2 regions of the Blautia sp. ZXY-1-B12 genome follow, and region 1 is predicted to be linked to the other one. Evidence: riboswitches for the same ligand, from Rfam matches in the RefSeq annotation. Region 1 holds a riboswitch; the other holds the start of a gene.
The links. A riboswitch is a leader RNA that binds a small molecule or an ion and turns the genes downstream of it on or off. The one in region 1 is predicted to bind cobalamin.

Region 1 (4,835 bases):
CATCTGATATTGCGGTAAAAAGCGGAAATGTTTATCTGGGATTTGCAGATCGATTTACAGGCACACTGATCATTACGGGAGAGATTTCCGATGTAATGTCAGCGATGACTGAGGTTGTGGATTATTTCAGAGACACTCTGGGTTATGTAGTCTGCAAGATTACCAAAAGATAGGAAGTGTTGGGATGGCAGGGATGACAACCAGAGAATTACTGGAAAAGCTTTATAACCAGGATTATGAGAAATTAAAGGGAAAAAAGCTGCGTATGACCAGGGTAAGGGTTCCGGGAAAGGAAGTGTGCCTGGCGCATGTGATCAATCCTTCACAGAGCTGTATTTATCAGAATCTTGGTCTGCATATTGGAGTCCATGAGGGAGAAGACCACACAGGAGAAGCAATTGGAATGATTCGTTTTACCCCATGGGAAGCAGTGGTTGTAGCTGCTGATATTGCAGTGAAAAGTGCAAATGTGGAGATTGGTTTCATGGATCGCTTCAGCGGATCATTGATCCTTACGGGAGGTCTGACGGAAGTTCAGACTGCAGTGGAAGAAGTGGTGAAATTTTTTAGAGAGGTGCTTGGCTTTAAGACTTGTGCAGTTCACAAAAGTTAAAACATACGAAAAGTCAGTTATTCTGTACCGATGGTGCTTATGTAACTGCCGGAATAGCTGAGAGAAGTGAAAGGGACAGACATTAAATATGAAGAAAATATTTCTGATGGGCAGAAGTGAAGCAGGTAAGACTTCATTAACGCAGGCATTAAAAGGCGAAAAACTTCATTATGTAAAAACGCAGTATACGAATACGGATGATGATACCATTGATTCTCCGGGAGAGTATGCAGAGTCCAAGCATTTCAGCGTAGGGCTGGCCTGTTTTTCTTTTGAAGCAGATGTGGTGGCAATGGTACAGTCAGCAGATGAACCTTTCAGTTTGTTTGGCTATGGCAGTAATGCATTTATTCTGAGACCACTGATAGGAATCATTACGAAAATAGATTCTCCTTATGCGAATGTTCCAATGGTGCGTCAGTGGATGCTGAATGCAGGATGTGAAAGAATTTTTCTGGTAAACAATGTGACCGGAGAGGGGATTGATGAGCTGAGAGCGTTTTTGAATGAGGATGTTCCAAAGCTGAGTCTGGAAGAAGCAAAATTCAGACAGAGTCTTGGTCTGAATGAATGGGATCCGCTACCGGAAGGTGTGGAATATTCATGCCAAAACACCTCACGGAATAGTGGTGTGTGAACAGTAACGAATGAACAATAATAATTTGGAAAATATATTGATAAATAGTTGACAAGCTTGTTGCAGGGTGTTATTATAATGACAGTATAATTCCATACAGAACATATTAAGTGCTGATACTGTGAGAAAGAACAGTACAGAAAGAGGGAATCAGGTGAGAAACCTGAGCGATCCGGTCACTGTAACAGAGGAGCAAATCTCAGAATGTCCATTGTGCCATAGCATGAGAAGGAGAGAGGAGCGATGAGCCTGGAGCCAGGAAACCTGCTTGGTATGGCGAGGTTAAACTTCCGTGTAAAGTGTAACAACCAACTCCGTTGAATCCGCAGCTTCGGAGTGTTGTCTGCTTTTATCTGAAGGCAGACATTTTTTATGGAATGCGCCTGTTCTTTATGAATTATACATGATTAAATGGCAGGCGATACTACTTCGGATTTATTCGTTCCCTCCGCGCACTCATGAACGGATTTTTTTCTACCCCGGGGTAGCATCGCTCCCTCTTATTAATTTTAAATGTATGATCTGTGAAAAATACTGTAATGAATTTTCAATGCTTTGTTATGTGAAGAGAAATTGATAATTTATTAGAGTATTTTTTTTATTTCGTCCTCTGATGGGTGGGATTGATGGAGACTGAGAAAACGGAATTATTCTGGAAAGATAAAAACTTGCAACAGGAGAGGAGAGGTAGCAATGGAGAAACCTTATTGGGAAGGGAAAGAATATTCTTATTTCAGTCATAAGAAATGTGAATTTTTTCCGTGTCATAAGAATGCAAATCCGGATGATTTTAACTGTCTGTTCTGTTATTGCCCGCTATATGCCCTGGGTGAGAAATGCGGTGGGAATTTCCGGTATACGGAAAAGGGAATTAAAGACTGCACAAACTGTATGCTTCCGCATAAGCGAAAAAACTATGGATATGTCACAGGAAAATACCAGGAACTGGCTGATATGATGAAAAGAGCAAAGGAAAGTATCAGCAAATAAGAGGAGAATGTGTCGCTGCTTAGAACGGAGTGAACAGTAACAATGTGTCAGATTAGCACAAATAAGAAAGAACGATTTTCATTGTAATACAATGCTTGTTCTGCTAGAATAAGGATAGCAAAAGAGAAGAGTCTGTAAGATTTTCAAGTCTGTTCTGAGTTAGTATATAAAGCATTTCACACACATTTTCCACACTTTTCACATGTACAGAAGAAAATGCATCACAGGCATTTGACGTCTTTTCCTGGCGACATTTTCTTGTTGGCAGAGCTCTGCATTTCTACATAGAGCCGTCGGAAAACAGGGAAAATTCACTGTTTTCCGACGGTTTTTGTCATTGATCATGGTTGAAAAACAAAAAAGATAATGATATAATGATATTATATTTATGTAAAGGAGTTAACTACTACATGAAAAAAAGAAATACAGCGATACGCGCATTGTCAGTTTTTCTGGCTTATGCAATGGTTTATACATCGGTACCAGCTGCGGGTCAGGAAATGTTTGGATCCGGAGTCAACAGGGAGACAGAAGAAAATACATCAGATCTGAAAGAATTTCAAAGTTCACAGGCAGATGAATTTGGAACAGATACGGGATCGGATGCAGAATTGTTCGGAAGCGATGATGCAAAACAGGAGTTTCAGGATGGAGAAAACTCAGAAGAGGGTACAGACGGAATCAGGTATATTAAGGGCCGTCCGTTGACAGAAGAGGAAAGAAAGGAAGAACTGGAACCCTTTAAAAATTTAAAACCTTTGGATCCGGGAATTGAAGTGGAGAGTGATCTGACATCAGTTTATGCTGCATATGGAAACAGGGAGGCTGCATTTCCATCTTCCTATGATGCCAGAAAGGAAGGATTAGTTACGCCCGTAAAGAATCAGAATCCATTTGGAACCTGCTGGGCTTTTGGTATGGCAGCAATCATGGAGACTTCGCTTCTGGCACAGAACAAAGGAACCTACGATCTGTCAGAAGAACATTTATCATATTTTTTCTCCAACAGACAGAATGATCCTCTTGGAAATACCCCTGATGATAAGAATTATGTACTGGGAAATTATCACGTGATAGGAGGTAATGATCACCTGGCAGCGATTTATCTCAGTACATGGTCGGGAATGACCACAGAGGCCGATGTACCATTTCCTACGGATTCTTCGCATCAGAATGATCTGACTGTGCAGATTCCGGAAAGTAAGGCTTATAATTCTGCAGCATATCTGAAAAATGCATCTGTTTCCAAATACAGTGAGGAACGTATGAAAGAAATGCTGCTGAATGACCATGCAGTATCCATTATGCTTTATATGAAGGAAAGTTATGTAAATCCGGACACAGCTGCATATTGTTATCCTGTTGGAAAATCAAATTCGACTGTAATTAATCATATTGTGACAGTGGTCGGATGGGATGATACGTATTCAAAGGATAATTTCCTTCCTGTTTCCAATGTAACATCTGATGGTGCGTGGATCATCAAAAACAGTTGGGGGGAGAAGAAAGGAGACGGAGGATATTACTATCTTTCTTATCAGGATCCCAATATCAGTAAACTTGTAAGTGCAGAGGCAGTGGCTGCTTCGGATCAAAAGTACAGGAATAATTATTTTTATGATGGTTCTTCAGCACTTTCAGTGATTCCGATACAGGCGGGACAGTCAGTAGCAGCAGTTTATGAGACAACTGCAGGAAAGGGAAAAGCAGAAGTCCTGGGGGAGGTTAATCTTGTTACAAACAGTGACAATGCCTGTTACAAAATTCAGATATACACCGATCTGACAGATCCATATGACCCGGAAAGCGGGACTGCTGCATATGCTGCTCCATATGAGTTTGAACAGCCAATCGCAGGTGTACAGACTATCAGTGTACCAGAGGTGGTTTTGAAACAGGGAAGCAGATATTCTGTTGTGATCACAAACAGTGGGATTGAAAAAATCAGCTTTGGAGTGGAAGCAAAGTCCAGTTATGGGAACTGGTTTACCTGTACGGCGGGGATAGAAACAGGGCAGACATTCTATAAGGGTGCATCGGAAACGGCCAGGTGGACAGATGGAAAGACGAAAAACTGGACGGCAAGGATCAAGGCACATACAAGGACCCTGAATCAGTCATGGGTGCCGGATACACCGGTATTTCAGGTGAAGGCATATAATTCCGGATATAACCTTATTTCATGGGAAAAAGTTTCCGGAGCTACAGGATATTATGTGTACAGAAAACCTGCAGCAGGTGGGAAGTGGTCCCAAATTGCAGATGTCGGGACATCGGAATTAAAATATAAAGATAGTAAGGTTACGGCTAATGCATCATACCGTTATACAGTAAAAGCATATTATGAAGCATCCGGAAAAAGATATTCAGGTAAATATAAAACCGGCGATGTGATTAAAGCAGCACCTGCAGTGCAGAAGGTTACTTCTGTGAAATCTGAGAAAAATGGAATCCGTATCCGGTGGAAGCCTCAGAAAAAATGTGACGGCTATTATATTTACAGAAAGAAAAAAGGTGGTTCCTATCAATTGATAAAGAAAATTTCCAATGGAAATAGTTCTTCTTATCTGGACAAAAAAGCACAAAAAGGTGTAT
Region 2 (4,835 bases), on a different contig from region 1:
GACCTGTTCCAATAATTCCATTATCGTAGTTTTCAATATGTTCTACATCTGTGATTCCCATAGTTGGGTGGCAGAGCTGTCCTACAAGGTTTGCATATGGTTTGCTTGTTTTGATGTTAATAGTATTTGCATCATCATCTACAGTAACTTCTGCTTCAAATTCCAGATATTTCTCCGGTTTGGCAGATCCGGAAGGTCCTACCTCTTTCATGTGATCAAAATACTCTTTTACCTTTGTCGGAGTTAAATCACATCCGTCAGAGAATTTAATTCCGTCTTTCAGCTTGATCGTCCATTCTGTATGCTCGTCATTTACTTCATAACTCTCAGCAAGCCACGGGATAACTTCCATATTGTCATCGAATTTAAATAATGCTTCAGCAATACCATATCTCATAGCATTCCATCCACTGTTTTCATCATTTGCACTGTTTACACATCCATCTGTGTACATCTGACATCCGAAGTTTAAAACCTTCTCATCACCCTTCGCCTGTACAGTAACTCCCATTAATAATGCAACTGTTGTTGCCGCTGCTAACACAAGTAATTCTCTTTTTGTTTTTTTCATCCTTTACTTCCTTTCTTTTTTTGTTTCTTCGTTGTTTTTCTTCCTTCTCATACTGTCCATTCCTGTGATTTTGAACGAAAAAAAAGACAGATGCTCCCACATCCGTCACGAAATCTTACCATTAAAGAATCAAACATATATATGCAACACATGAAGTTGTAACTCTTAATCAGGATTTCTCGTCGTCCGCAAGAATCTCTTTTACCAGAAATAAGCAGGTCTCCTGACTTAAGCTTACCCATTTTCAGCACCTTCCCAGAAAAATATCTTCCAGTGGCATTCAGCTGAAAACCAACTATCACAGTGACGGGATCGTACCGGATTTACACCGGTTTCCCTTTTAATCAGACCAGCAGGACGCTTCTGCTGGTCTGAACTTATCTCTAAAATCATTAAATGACCGTATGAATACTCATTTATCATAACATACCATCATGTATACGTCAATTATTTTAGACTCTTATTTTCTATCTATTTTTCCGTAAATTTCCGGAATTTCTCAAAATTTGTTTCCGGTGTATAGGATTTCAGAACTTCCATCATGTCCTCTACACTATATGTATTATCATACATTCCAATAGATAACGCATACTGCTTATTAAACTCATCTACTGAATCCGCTGTCCAGAATGACTGCTGCAGCCGGAAAGCACTTCCATCTTCACGGTAATCTTCTGCAAAGCCTTCCAGAGCATTTTTCATGGCAACAAATGATGGTGCAACGATAGCACCGTATTTTCCTACAAGATAGTCGATTCTTTCCTTGCCGTTATATCCCTTTTTATTAAACATTTCGTATGTATCTTCTGTAAAACAGTCAATGGAACCCAACAATACATCTGTACTGTTCTCTTCTTCATAAGCATCAATTATCTTGATAAAATCACTTGCGCTCACTACACTCAGAATAACATTATACTCTCCTGTATTCAGCGAATCAGCCAGCTTTTCATCCAGGTGATCTTTTGGATACCCCGGAACCAGAGTAATCTTAATGTCACTGCCTGTTTCAATTTCTTCAGTATCCTGCGTATTCACCAGTTCTTCTACAGACTTCTCATATGACAGGCCATATGCTTCCTGAAGCTTATTCAGAATACCAATCGTTCTCAGACGATGCATCTCATTACCGATAGCAGATCCTCCACATGCTATTATGTAATGATTCTGGTTATTCTGATCCTCTGAAACAAAATACTCCGCCATATTGGCAGCCGCATCCATTTCTGTTTCAACAGATGTTCCTATTGTTCCCAGAAAATAAGGATTATCCTTTACTTTCTCATACATTTCATCACTGATCGTTCCTGAGCCACGTACATAATACATACCATATTCTTCACATACCGGAAGAACTTCTTCAAGATCTGAGGAAAGGAAAGAAATAATTCCCTTTACATTTCTTTCATGAAGCTCGTTGATAAAGCTGATTTCTTCTTCTGCTGTACTTATACTGGAAGAATATAAAAACTCGACATCAAAAGCCATGCCGACATAATTTTCAAAATAATTTCTAAATGCTCTTACTTCTGCATCATTCAGATTATATACGGACACTCCTATTGTCATTTTTCCGTCCTGATTTGTTGTATCACTCTGAGTGTCAGCTGCCATAACTGAAATACTGGTGCAGGTAAGCAGCATAATCATTGTCAATATAAAACTTATTATCTTTTTCATTCCTTTTTTACCTTTCTGTCGTATTTGTATAAAAATTCAAGTTTTCTTTTCTCACATCCTTTCCTGAAATAAAAAAGATCTTTTTCTTAAAATGTATTTTAGGTATAAAAATAAAGCCTTTCTTATACACCGTAAGAAATAACCTTTTTTAATGCAAGCAGGTCTCCTGACTTAAGTTCATCGCATTTTATCGTCTTCCCGCCTCTTAAGCAGTGACATATATGATAAAAAGCTCCCTTTTACAGTGGCGGGACCGTACCGGACTTGCACCGGTTTCCCTTTTAATTCCATATTACTGGAAACATGCATTATTTTTATAATATGATATCAGGGGCTAAAAGTCAAAAACTATTTTTACTCCGCGCTAAGGCTTTTCCCCAACTTCATTATATTTTTATTATATAATTCCATTTGGTTAACGTCAATAATTTACATCTAATATTTATATGTTTTTTTATTCACTTTTACTATGGTCTTGAATATTCAGATTCCAGTATCTATTCCATAATAAGGGTCTCTTTGCAGCACTACCTTCTCTTGTGGCATTTCTTTGTTTATGCTAAAATATTTTTACTACTATAAATGAGCAAGTTCGTGATTTTGCATAAAAGAAAGATACCTCGATTCCGTGTGTTGTATAATGAAAGTGCCTAAACAAACATTTGCAACATTTACGAAAGAAGGTGTCTCTCGCAAATACTATACATCATTCCGCATTCATATACAACCAGCTTAAGAAATTAAATTTATGCAAATTTTATTCGAACCGGGTGATAAACCACCTTATAAGTATCCTGATCAGCATTTTCATTTCAGGATATCATGGAAAAACCACGGATTTTGCTAAAAACAGTTCCTGTCACAGAACTACGATTGCACATTTCCTTAATTCAGGGAAATGGGATGATTCTCTACTTTTAGATACGTTAAAACGTTCTGTTATAGAGATTATTTATTCAGAAGCAGCACGCACCGGAAAGCCTGTTTTCTGCATTGTAGACGATACGATAGCTTCAAAGACAAAGCCTTCGTCACAGGCTCTGCATCCGATTGAAGATGCGTACTTTCACCAATCCCATTTAAAGGGGAAACAAGACTACGGACATCAGGCAGTAGCTGTTATGCTTTCCTGTAACGGCATTGTCCTGAACTATGCTTTTGTAATGTACAATAAATCAATTTCCAAGATTGATATTGTACAAAATATTGCAAAGGAACTGCCTGTTCCACCAGTAATGTCTTATTTCCTTTGTGACTGCTGGTATGTTTCTGAAAAAATAATCAATACTTTTGTACAGAAAGGGTTCCATACCATTGGTGCTTTGAAAACAAACCGTCTGCTGTATCCATCAGGAATGAAAAAGAAACTCAGTGAACTGGCTGCTGAACGATCCACAACACATAAAGGATTTGACCTCGTCACAGTCAAAAAACGCAACTATTATGTGTACCGGTATGAGGGAAACCTCAGCGGCATAGAAAATGCAGTTGTTCTTTTAAGCTATCCTGAAAAAGCATTTGGTAATCCTAAAGCACTACGTGCTTTCATTAGCACAAATGTATCCTTATCTACACAGGAGATCCTTTCCTGTTATGTTTGTCGATGGCCGATTGAGATATTTTTCAGGCAATGCAAAAACCATCTGGCCCTGGATACATACCAGATACGCTCCTCAAAGGGAATACAGAGGTACTGGCTGTTGATGTCACTGACACATTATATTTGTGTCACAGGAACTGGCGGATATCGGTCTTTTCAAGATGGATATCATCGAATCTGTAGTGCCGTTCATCAGGAAAAGTATCAGTATCTATTCCTATGTGCAAAAGCAAGTGATGATTTTGAAGCATTTATGAAATTAGCAGGATAATTTTGTGCATTTTTTCAAATTTGCTCATTTATAGTAATTAAATAAGGTAATTTTAGTTTCTAAATATCAAAACGTAACTCTTTCAGTTTACTGAAAAAGATAATTTTTCCCTTCATTATAAGTTCCTTTCATTGAAAATCGAACAGCTAATTTCCCAGTCATCGGATCTTCAATACCTATACTGATCTTATATTTCTTTCCGGCCAGTGAGATCAGCTTTTTTACCTGCATTCTTGTTTTTGTCTGTAAAGTTTCTTCCGGCAGAAGTGATTTTAACGAAATGTCAACCGCTTCTTTTTCAAGACTATTTCCATCCTCATCTTCTACCAGAACCCATACAGGCCAGTCTTCATAAAATGGTGCAACTCCATCATTCTTCCATTTAAGATTCAGGCTGACATAACCCGGCATCTGAATAAGGCTTGCTTGCGAAATCCACAAACGATATCCCATGCTTCCTAAAACTTTCCTATAACCATTTTCATAAGTTTTATCCGCTATTTTCGGTCCAAGAAAAGTAGTATGTGCTTTCTTTATCAGATTTATTGTCTGATCCAGATTTGTGTCAAGCAAATCTTTCATTGTAATTGAACTTGTAAACTCACCTCCGGAAGGAAACTTTTTCCAGAAATCTTTCATTGCGGATAACCCTTTTTTCTCATGAGTCTGGTCAAACTCACCGCCTTCATTAATCCAGCGAAACCATTCCTCTG

Region 2: linked by a shared signal. The riboswitch ahead of AC075L_RS08365 (hypothetical protein) and the one ahead of AC075L_RS11065 (cysteine-rich small domain-containing protein) in region 1 are both predicted to bind cobalamin.

What each region holds. Positions count from the first base shown of each region.
Region 1 covers NZ_JBWJVP010000191.1:39,633-44,467, forward strand. Annotated here, with positions in the region: gene AC075L_RS11050 (BMC domain-containing protein) at 1-173, shown strand, start outside; gene AC075L_RS11055 (BMC domain-containing protein) at 185-613, shown strand; gene AC075L_RS11060 (EutP/PduV family microcompartment system protein) at 702-1,250, shown strand; cobalamin riboswitch at 1,342-1,536, shown strand; gene AC075L_RS11065 (cysteine-rich small domain-containing protein) at 1,944-2,240, shown strand; gene AC075L_RS11070 (C1 family peptidase) at 2,651-4,835, shown strand, end outside.
Region 2 covers NZ_JBWJVP010000164.1:2,338-7,172, reverse strand. Annotated here, with positions in the region: gene AC075L_RS08370 (ABC transporter substrate-binding protein) at 1-571, opposite strand, end outside; cobalamin riboswitch at 768-967, opposite strand; gene AC075L_RS08365 (hypothetical protein) at 1,043-2,251, opposite strand; cobalamin riboswitch at 2,391-2,573, opposite strand; gene AC075L_RS08360 (transposase) at 3,022-4,122, shown strand; gene AC075L_RS08355 (DUF4832 domain-containing protein) at 4,210-4,835, opposite strand, start outside.